3 regions of the Pseudomonas sp. R4-84 genome follow, and region 3 is predicted to be linked to each of the others. Evidence: riboswitches for the same ligand, from Rfam matches in the RefSeq annotation. Region 3 holds a riboswitch; each other region holds the start of a gene.

Region 1 (3,271 bases), 1.8 Mb from region 3:
AAATGACGCATGTCTCGGCGTTCGGCGATGGCGCGGTAGACGGCCTCGCGTTCTGCTTGGGAAAAAGTGCTGTCTGTCATGGCCGATTCGCGAGCAGGCTCGCTCCCACACTGGCAGGCATCGTACTGGAGGTCACACCATCCCCTGTGGGAGCGAGCCTGTTCGCGAAGGCTGCTTCTCGGTCCGGCGCAAACAAAGCGGCAATCGCCCTCGGATTGGACGGAAAATAAAAATGCACGTACGACGCCGTCATCCGCCCTTGTCGGAAAACCGCCTCCGCCCCTCGCCCGCCATTGGGGCTATGCCCACGGGCAATCGGCTCAAGCGTGGTGCTGGTCAAGGAATGATGATAGGTATGCCCGCGCAGGTTGCCTTCCGGCAGATCCACCGATTGCAGCGCGAGGGCCGCCAAGCGTTTTTGCATCTGCGCATCGCCGCTCAACATACCCACCAGTTCGGCGCGCGTGCCGTCGACGTCGGTGAGTGAATCAAGCAGATATAGCATGCCGCCGCATTCGGCGAGCAAGGGTTTATCGGATGCATGGTGGGCGCGGATCGCCGCCAGCATGGGCGCGTTTTGCGCCAGGGCAACGTGGTGCAGCTCGGGATATCCACCGGGTAGATAGAGGCTGTCCGCCTCGGGTAATTGGGTGTCGTGGATCGGCGAAAAGAAACTCAACTGCGCGCCCATGGCTTGCAGCAGATCGAGGCTGGCGCCATAAGTAAAGGCAAATGCCTCATCACGGGCCACGGCGATGCGGACGCCGTCGAGCCACCGCTCAACGGCCGTCAGTTCCGGCGCCGCGAACTCCACCGAAGGCGGCAATGCCACTTCACAACTGCCCGCCAGCGCCTCGGCGGCGGCATCGAGACGCACGTCCAGGTCATTCAATTCGCTGGCCTGCACCAGGCCAAGATGGCGGCTCGGCAGCTCGATGCCGGTTTCCCGCGAAAGCGCGCCGTACCAGCGCAAGCCTTCAGTCAGGCTCCCTTCGAGCAATTGCGCGTGGCGCAAGGTGCCGACCCGATTGGCCAAGACCCCGGCGAAGGGCAAATCCGGCTGATACCGTGCCAGGCCCAAGGCCAAGGCACCGAATGTCTGGGCCATGGCCGTGCCATCGATAACCGCCAGCACCGGCACGCCGAAATGCCGGGCCAGGTCGGCGCTAGACGGTGTGCCGTCGAACAGCCCCATCACGCCTTCAATCAAAATCAGGTCCGCTTCTGCGGCGGCTTCCCACAACAACCGGCGACTTTCCTGCTCTCCGACCATCCACATGTCCAACTGATAGACCGGCGCGCCACTGGCTCGCTCAAGGATCATTGGATCGAGGAAGTCGGGACCACACTTGAACACGCGCACCTTGCGCCCCTGGTTGCGGTGCAACCGGGCCAGAGCCGCGGTGACGGTGGTCTTGCCCTGGCCTGAAGCCGGGGCGGCAATCAAGACCGCCGGGCAATGGCGGCTGGCGGTCGACACTCGGCTCACAGTTCGACGCCTTTCTGCGCCTTTATCCCGGCCTGGAAAGCGTGCTTGATCATGCCCATTTCGGTCACGGTGTCGGCCAGCTCGATCATCTCGGGCTTGGCGCCGCGGCCTGTCACGATCACATGTTGCATGGGCGGACGAGCCTGCAGATCACTCAAGACCTGATCCAGGTCGAGGTAACCGTGCTTGAGGGCGATGTTCAGTTCGTCGAGCACCACCAGCCCAATGGACGGGTCGCTGAGCAACTCACGGGACACCGCCCACGCGGCTTCGGCGGCGGCAATGTCGCGCTGGCGATCCTGGGTTTCCCAGGTAAAGCCCTCTCCCATGACATGGAAGCGCACCTGCTCCGGGAAGCGGCGGAAAAACAGCTCCTCGCCGGTGCTGTTGCGACCCTTGATGAATTGCACCACGCCACATTGCATGCCGTGCCCCATGGCCCGGGCCAGCATGCCGAACGCAGAACTGCTCTTGCCCTTGCCGTTGCCGGTCAGCACCAGCAGAAGGCCGCACTCGTTGGGCGAATTGGCGATGCGCTCGTCAATCACGGCTTTCTTGCGCAGCATGCGCGCCAGGTGGCGTTCGTCGCGATCGGGCGTGTCGGTCATGGGGGAGCTCTCCGTTGGGACTGGATAACGGCGGGCGGGCATAAAAAAGGACGGCAACGAGCCTGGCATCGCCCACCGTGATGCCGTTGGATGAATCAGGCCGGTCTCCGGGCTCATGAGCGGCGTAACGCCTGGCTGTGCGCCTTCCCATGTCATGCGACACAGTGGCCTATACGCAGCCTTGACTCATTTACCGTTGCGGGGGCAGCGCCGGGTTTGTGTGCACGCACCGGCTTCCCTGTTTCACCCTATCGGCCATTGCCATAGAGCACCTGAAACAAGCCGCGAAGGTTAGAGGGTTGGGGGTTGAGCGTCAATTAAAGCCGCGATGGGCAGCGCAATGGATATTGGCCGGAATCAATAAGCTGACGTCAATCTTGTGTGATCCTGCGGCAAGTGATATCAAAGAGATACTACGACCCGATATCACAAGAACAAGAGGGCAAATGCGATGCAAGGCATGATCATCAGCAATCCGAAACTGGAATTCCTGCGCCCGGTGCTGGAACGCTGGTTCGATTGTATCGACCGCTACAACGCCGTGCGCGGCGATAACGACACACCCTATTGGCACAATGAAAAAGCCAATCTCGGTCTGCTGTCGGCCGCAGCCTGGATGGCGGAGATGGTCACGCTGCAGGACGCAGCGACTCGCAAGCAGAATGAAGAAGGCGAACGTAATGTCAGCGCCGATCTGTTGATTGCCAGCAGCGATGAACGCGCCTACATCCAGAGCACGCAGCGCTGGCCGAAGGTCAACAACCTGAACCTGACCCAACCGTTGCTGGAAGCCACCAGCGACGCCAAGCGGATCAGCTACGCCAGCGACCTGAAACTGGGTTGCCTGTTCATCGCCCCGCAAAAAGCCCAGCAAAGCGCGACGCCAGAAGAGTTGCAGGACATGATCGATGACCTGCAAAAGGAAAACACCTGCGCCGTGGCCTGGTACTTCCCTTATGCCTACCGCAAGTTGCGCAACGAGGCCGGACACTATCACCCAGGGGTCGCGGTGCTGTTCAAGCAGGCTCATGGTTGATTGTGGCAGCGAGCCTGCTCGCTAGACGGGGGAACAATCCGCATCTCACTGCCAGGTTGACCTGCTTTCGCGAGCAGGCTCGCTCCCACAGGAAAATCGTTTGCCAGGCGGGCGGCCCCACCGTTGAACCATCCCACG
Region 2 (3,271 bases), 110 kb from region 3:
CTGTGGGCCTTTCTGGCGGGTGACTCGCAATCTCGCGGGCGAAACACCCAATTGATCGGCCAGGGCGAGGGCGGCGCTTTCGGCGACGCCATGGCAACCCGTACGCTCGAAAGCGATGGCTGAGCGATGGCTGAGCTGTGCTTGATAACCCGCCAGTTGTTCAGCGCTGAAACACGTCAGCGGCAGCGATAATTGCGCTGCCAACTCCAGCAGCCCCGGCTCGTCACGCTTGCGGTCAATGCTCGCCAATGCCCTTATTTCGTCGAGCGCGATACCGTGGGCCAGCAGCGTCTGCTCAAGCAATGCCCGCAACGTGCTGGCCGAGCAACCGCGCTGGCAGCCGAGGCCGACCACCAGGATCGGCCCGCCACTCATGCTTGGTCGTGAGCCTGTGCACCACGGCGGAACAGCCAGGCGCTGATCAGGCCCAAGGCCAGCCAAAACGCAACATTGGTCAATTGCGAAGCGAGCTTGAACTCACTTTCCAGCGCCTCGGGCGCGAGCATCGAATGCACGTCCGGCTGCGGGGCGCCAATGACGTGAGGAATCAGCAGGGTCGCAAGGCCCAACACTTTCAACAGCCAATGCCGACCGAACGCAATCAGGGCGATGCCCACCGCCGTACATGCAGCGGTGCCGATCCACCACATCTGCCGTTGGGCCAGATCCGCCGCAGCAGTGCCCGGCAGTTCCGGCGGCAAGCCCAGCGTCGGCGCCAGGACGAAGGTGGCATAGCCGGCCAGGCCCCAGAGCAAACCCTGGGATGTGCGCGTCGGTTCACGCAAGGTGTACAGGCCCGCCAGCATCAGCGCAAAACCCACCGCGACCACCAGGTTGCCGCCGGTGGTGGAGAGCACGCGTTGCCAGCCGTCCTCCGGCTCCCAGGCTTGCGCGTCATGGCTGTGTGCAACCCCAGCGGCGTGTTCATGGACCTCGGCGGCCGGGGCCTTTTCGTAGGTCTCGGCTTGCTGGATCAGCGGCGATACCCAAAAACTTTGTAGAAGAGTCAGCAGCAGGGCGGCCAACAATCCACTGAAACCGGCGGTTTGCGCGATACGCTTGATCATGGCGTCGGCGCTCAATGGCACGGGAACGCGGCGCTGTGCCGTGTGTCGTGGGCTGCGTTGTGCACCGCTTCGATGTGGGAGAAACCGGCGAAATACACCAGGCCCGCGCCGAGAATCGAGGCAAGGACCGCGGCGCTCAAGCGCTGGCTCAGGGTGACGGTGCTACTGGTCGTGCGGGCGGTGCTGCTGATGGTCGACATGGCGCTTCCCTCTGGTGTCAGCGGGCGGACCGAGCGCAATGAAAACCCAGGCGAAGACTCGCCGGGATTCGAACAGCGCCCGCCCACCGCGGGTTTGTTGAAAAGAAGTCATGGGCCGGTCTCCGGGCTCACGAGGGGCAGGGCCTGAGCCTTGCCTGAAAGCGTCACCTTCCCATGCGCATGCACAGTGGTTTCGACGCTTCACTCGCTTACCGTTGCGGGGGCAGCACCGGACTGACGTGGCCTTGAAGTAAAGCACACGATTCACCGGTTTCCCGTTTCACCCTGTGAAGGGCACCCAAACAGGCGCACAGGAGACCATGGGCGGGTGCGGGGCGTCAATGTGCAAGGCAGCCCAAACGGTGGCGTGTTTCAGGATTTGAGATAGGGTTGAGCTGAAACACTGCAACTCTCAAGGAAATGACATGCGCTTTTCAGCCCTGACCCAACGCATCATCGGCGACGGTGCCGCCGCCTGGGAAATTCATGACCGGGCGCTGGCCATGCGCGAGCAGGGCAGGGACGTGCTGTTGCTCTCGGTGGGCGACCCGGATTTCGACACACCCCACGCGATCGTCGAGGCCGCCGTCGCCAGCTTGCGGGCCGGCGATACCCACTACTCGGATACGCGAGGCTTGCACTCGTTGCGCGCCAGCATCGCCCGGCGGCATCAACAGCGCTGCGGCCAACCGGTGGGCGCCGAGCACGTCACGGTGCTTCCCGGTGCCCAATGCGCGGTCTATGCCGTCGCGCAATGCCTGCTCGACCCTGGCGATGAAGTGATCGTCGCCGAACCGATGTACGTCACCTATGAAGCGGTATTCGGTGCCTGCGCAGCGAAAGTGGTGCCGGTGGCGGTGACGCCGGAGAACGGCTTCCGAGTCCAGCCGGCCGACGTCGCCCGGCTGATCACCCGGCGCACCCGCGCCATGCTGATCAACAGCCCCAACAACCCCTCCGGCGCCAGCCTGCCGCTGTCCACCTGGCAAGCCCTGGCGCAACTGTGCATCGAACACGACCTGTGGCTGATCAGTGACGAGGTCTACAGCGACTTGCTCTACGAAGGCGAACACATCAGCCCGGCCGGCCTGCCGGGCATGGCTGAGCGCACCGCCACCATCAACAGCCTGTCCAAATCCCACGCCATGACCGGCTGGCGCATCGGCTGGGCCATTGGCCCCGAACCTCTCGCTGAACACCTTTCCAATCTGTCGCTGTGCATGCTGTTCGGCCTGCCGGACTTCGTTCAGCGCGCGGCCCAGGTTGCGCTGGATCTGGATTTGCCCGAAGTGGCGCAGATGCGCGAGGAGTATCGACAGCGTCGCGACCTGGTGTGCGCGGCACTGGAAAATTGCCCTGGTCTCAAGCCGGTACAGCCTGATGGCGGCATGTTTGTGATGGTTGACGTGCGGCAGACGGGGCTGGGTGCGCAGGCGTTTGCCGAGCGGTTATTGGAGGGCAATGAGGTGTCGGTGCTGGCGGGGGAGGCGTTTGGGCCGAGCGCGGCGGGGCATATTCGAGTTGGGTTGGTGGTGGGCCAATCCCAGCTCAAAGACGCCTGCCAAGGGATGGCCCGATGTGCCGTGGATTTATTGAAGAGGTAGGCGGGTCGGCTACCTGACGTTTGTAATTGAGTGGTTCACCCGACGAACGGTGGGTTAACCTGTCAGATCTGACAGTAGGCGCGGCGGGCAAATCCGCGCTTAATTTCTCCAGGCTATTGAGTGCCGGTCTGGAGTGTCATGTATGTCCTCTTTAGTTAGGAATATTGGTATCTTGGCGAGGCCTCTCAGCATTGAAGGGGTTGGTGCCGACAATATCTTTCCTCCTGAAGCCTCCACCCAAGGCGCAAAGTTATTAATTCCTGAGTGGGAGAATCCCTCTCAGCAACTCGGCAAGAGTGATCTGCTGGAGGTCTGGGTAGTTGCACCTGGATCGTCAGATGAAGTGTCGTTCTATAGTAATTATTTCCCCGTTCCTGTGGTATTTCCGGCATTTGTCTTA
Region 3 (3,271 bases):
CCGCTGGGCGCCGCTGTCCAAGCCCGCTGGGGCTGGTTGCCCGACAGCCGCACGGCGATCATCGAGATGGCCGAGGCCAGCGGCTTGCAACTGGTGCCGCCGGGACAGCGCGACGCTTGTTCCAGCAGCACCTATGGCACTGGCGAACTGATCCGCGCCGCTTTGGATGAAGGGGCGAGCCGAGTCATCCTGGCGATCGGTGGCAGCGCCACCAACGACGGCGGCGCCGGGGCGATGCAGGCACTGGGCGCGGCATTGCTGGACGACCACGGCCAAGCCCTGCCCCCCGGCGGCCTGGCCTTGGGCAAACTGGCGCGTATCGACCTGGGCGACCTGGACCCACGCCTGGCCGGCGTGTGCTTCGAGATTGCCGCCGATGTCGACAACCCCCTTTGCGGTGCCCATGGCGCTTCAGCCGTGTTCGGCCCGCAGAAAGGCGCCTCCGCCGAGCAGGTGCAACAACTGGACCGGGCGCTGGGGCACTTTGCTGAACATTGTGCCCAGGTGTTGAACCGCGACGTTCGCGACGAACCCGGCAGCGGTGCCGCTGGCGGCCTGGGGTTTGCCGCCAAGGCGTTCCTCCAGGCGCAGTTTCGTACCGGCGTGGAAGTCGTCGCGCAATTGACCGGCCTGGCCGATGCGATCGACGGCGCCGACCTGGTGATCACCGGCGAAGGCCGTTTCGACGCCCAGACCCTGCGTGGCAAGACGCCGTTTGGCGTGGCCCGTATCGCCCAGCGGCGCGGCGTACCGGTGGTGGTCATCGCCGGCACGCTGGGGGAGGGCTACGAAGCGCTTTATGAGCACGGCATCGATGCCGCGTTTGCCCTGGCGAATGGGCCGATGACGCTACAAGAAGCTTGCACCGATGCGCCACGCCTGCTGGCCGAGCGGGCCCGGGACATCGCCCGGCTCTGGCGAGTGGCGGCGCGCTGACTTGCCCTTGGGGCAGTCGCCAGGACGCATCAGTCGTCGGAGATTGCCTTGGGACATTGACCCGCCCGCACACCCTGCGTAGCCTTGCGCCTTCGAGGTTCTTCGGCACGCGCCGAAGCTAGGGTCTGTATGAAATGTTCGCGTACAGAGCCTGAGAAGGGAACGCGGTCCAAGCCGCGGCTGCCCCCGCAACTGTGAACGGTGCTGTTTCTGCAAGGCCACTGTGCTTGCCCTATACAACGGGCGCACGGGAAGGCGCAGCAAAATGTCAGTCCCGGCTTTGAAAAAAGCCGATTTGGCCCGCCGTCAGCCAGGAGACCTGCCTCGACAACAGATTCTCACTACAACCGGGCGGGGTGATCCGGTGGCGAAATCTTCCGCGCGCGCCTGTGCCAGTGGTTGTCGTCCCGTTTGCCCGCCACCTTGCCAAAGGGCATCCGATGAAAACACTGGCCAAACTCCCCGTCACCATCGTCACCGGTTTCCTCGGGTCGGGTAAGACCACCTTGCTGCGGCACATGCTCGACAACGCCCAAGGCCGACGTATCGCGGTCATCGTCAACGAGTTCGGCGAACTGGGCATTGACGGGGAGATCCTCAAGCAGTGCTCCATCGGTTGCACCGAAGAAGAAGCCAACGGCCGCGTCTATGAACTGGCCAACGGCTGCCTGTGCTGCACCGTGCAGGAAGAGTTCTTCCCGGTGATGCGTGAGTTGGTGGCGCGTCGCGGCGACCTCGACCACATCCTCATCGAAACCTCCGGCCTGGCCTTGCCCAAGCCGCTGGTCCAGGCCTTCCAGTGGCCGGAAATCCGCAGCGCCTGCACCGTCGATGCGGTCATCACCGTGGTCGATAGCCCGGCCGTGGCCGCGGGCACCTTCGCCGCGTTCCCGGACAAGGTCGATGCCCAGCGCAAGCTGGACCCGAACCTGGACCATGAATCACCGCTGCACGAGCTGTTCGCCGATCAACTGGCGAGCGCCGACCTGGTGATCCTCAACAAAGCCGACCTGATCAACCCCGAGGACCTGGCCAAAGTCCGCCTGGAAGTCGCCGAAGAGCTGCCGCCAGCGGTCAAGGTCATCGAAGCAAGCAACGGTCGCCTGCCGCTGGACGTGTTGATCGGCCTGGGCGCGGGCTCCGAGGAACACATCGACAGCCGCCACAGCCATCACGACCACCACCATGACGGCGATGACGACGACCACGATCACGATGCCTTCGATTCGATTTCCATCGAACTGCCCCAAGCTGACGAAAGCCTGCTGCTGGACGCGCTGACGCAACTGGTAATTCAGCATGACGTATTGCGGGTCAAGGGCTTCGCGGCCATCCCGAACAAGCCGATGCGCCTGTTGATCCAAGGTGTGGGCACGCGCTTCGACAAGCACTTCGACCGCCAGTGGGGCGCCGATGAAGCGCGCGTCACACGTCTGGTACTGATCGGCCAGGCCCTGGACGCCGGGCTGCTCGAAGCGCAGTTGCGCGCCGCCCTCAGCGTCTAAACCATGCACCTGCTCAGGACCCAGCCCGGTGGTTTCGTGTCGGATGACAACATCGCCGACCTCGGGCAAACCCCCGCCGAGCTGGTGATCCTGTGCAGCGGCGATTCCAGTCTGGCGCTGCTGGCAGAAGCGGCGCGGCAGTTGCCGGACGATTTTCCGCAGTTTCGCCTCGCCAACCCGATGCAAGTGCAGAACCACGCCTCGGTGGATCTGTACGTTGAAGATGTATTGCGCCACGCCAAGGTCATCCTGCTGTCGTTGCACGGTGGCATCGGCTATTGGCGCTACGGCATCGAGCGCCTGGTGGAACTGGCCGGGCGCGGGGTGAAACTGATCCTGGTGCCGGGGGACGACCGTCCGGACCCGGAGCTCAGCGACCTGAGCAACGTGTCCGCCGAGCACCGCGATCGGCTCTGGCAGTTTCTTCGTCAAGGCGGATTGGAAAACGCCCTTAACCTGTTCCGTCACCTGGGCAGCCAATGGTTTGGCCGCGATTATCCGTGGGGCGAGCCCCAGCCCTTGGCGCGCACGGCGATCTATCACCCGGAAAAAACCAACGCGACCCTGAATGATTGGCAAGCGGACTGGCGGGCAGGCGATCCCGTAGCGGCGCTGTTGTTTTATCGCTCCCACCTGCAAGCCGCGAACACCGCGTTCATCGACGTGTTCTGCCAGCGGCTGCAAGCGGCGGGGCTCAACCCTTTGCCGATCGCCGTGGCGAGCCTCAAGGAACCCGGTTGTCTGGCACAGGTGGAAGACTGGCTGGACGAAGTGGCAACGGGGGTTATTCTCAACACCACCGGCTTTGCACAATCGAGTCCGGAAGCGCC

The links. A riboswitch is a leader RNA that binds a small molecule or an ion and turns the genes downstream of it on or off. The one in region 3 is predicted to bind cobalamin.
Region 1: another riboswitch for cobalamin. It lies ahead of cobO (cob(I)yrinic acid a,c-diamide adenosyltransferase); the one in region 3 lies ahead of cobW (cobalamin biosynthesis protein CobW).
Region 2: another riboswitch for cobalamin. It lies ahead of M1D68_RS10060 (CbtB domain-containing protein); the one in region 3 lies ahead of cobW (cobalamin biosynthesis protein CobW).

Annotation. Positions count from the first base shown of each region.
Region 1 is NZ_CP096390.1:4,099,747-4,103,017, forward strand. Features, by position in the region: gene bluB (5,6-dimethylbenzimidazole synthase) at 1-80, opposite strand, end outside; gene M1D68_RS18715 (cobyrinate a,c-diamide synthase) at 77-1,489, opposite strand; gene cobO (cob(I)yrinic acid a,c-diamide adenosyltransferase) at 1,486-2,097, opposite strand; cobalamin riboswitch at 2,179-2,388, opposite strand; gene M1D68_RS18725 (hypothetical protein) at 2,549-3,133, shown strand.
Region 2 is NZ_CP096390.1:2,167,278-2,170,548, forward strand. Features, by position in the region: gene M1D68_RS10050 (cobalamin biosynthesis protein) at 1-375, opposite strand, end outside; gene M1D68_RS10055 (CbtA family protein) at 372-1,067, opposite strand; gene M1D68_RS10060 (CbtB domain-containing protein) at 1,079-1,267, opposite strand; cobalamin riboswitch at 1,364-1,584, opposite strand; gene M1D68_RS10065 (pyridoxal phosphate-dependent aminotransferase) at 1,693-2,871, shown strand; gene M1D68_RS10070 (hypothetical protein) at 3,014-3,271, shown strand, end outside.
Region 3 is NZ_CP096390.1:2,278,927-2,282,197, forward strand. Features, by position in the region: gene M1D68_RS10590 (glycerate kinase) at 1-936, shown strand, start outside; cobalamin riboswitch at 1,041-1,277, shown strand; gene cobW (cobalamin biosynthesis protein CobW) at 1,377-2,441, shown strand; gene cobN (cobaltochelatase subunit CobN) at 2,445-3,271, shown strand, end outside.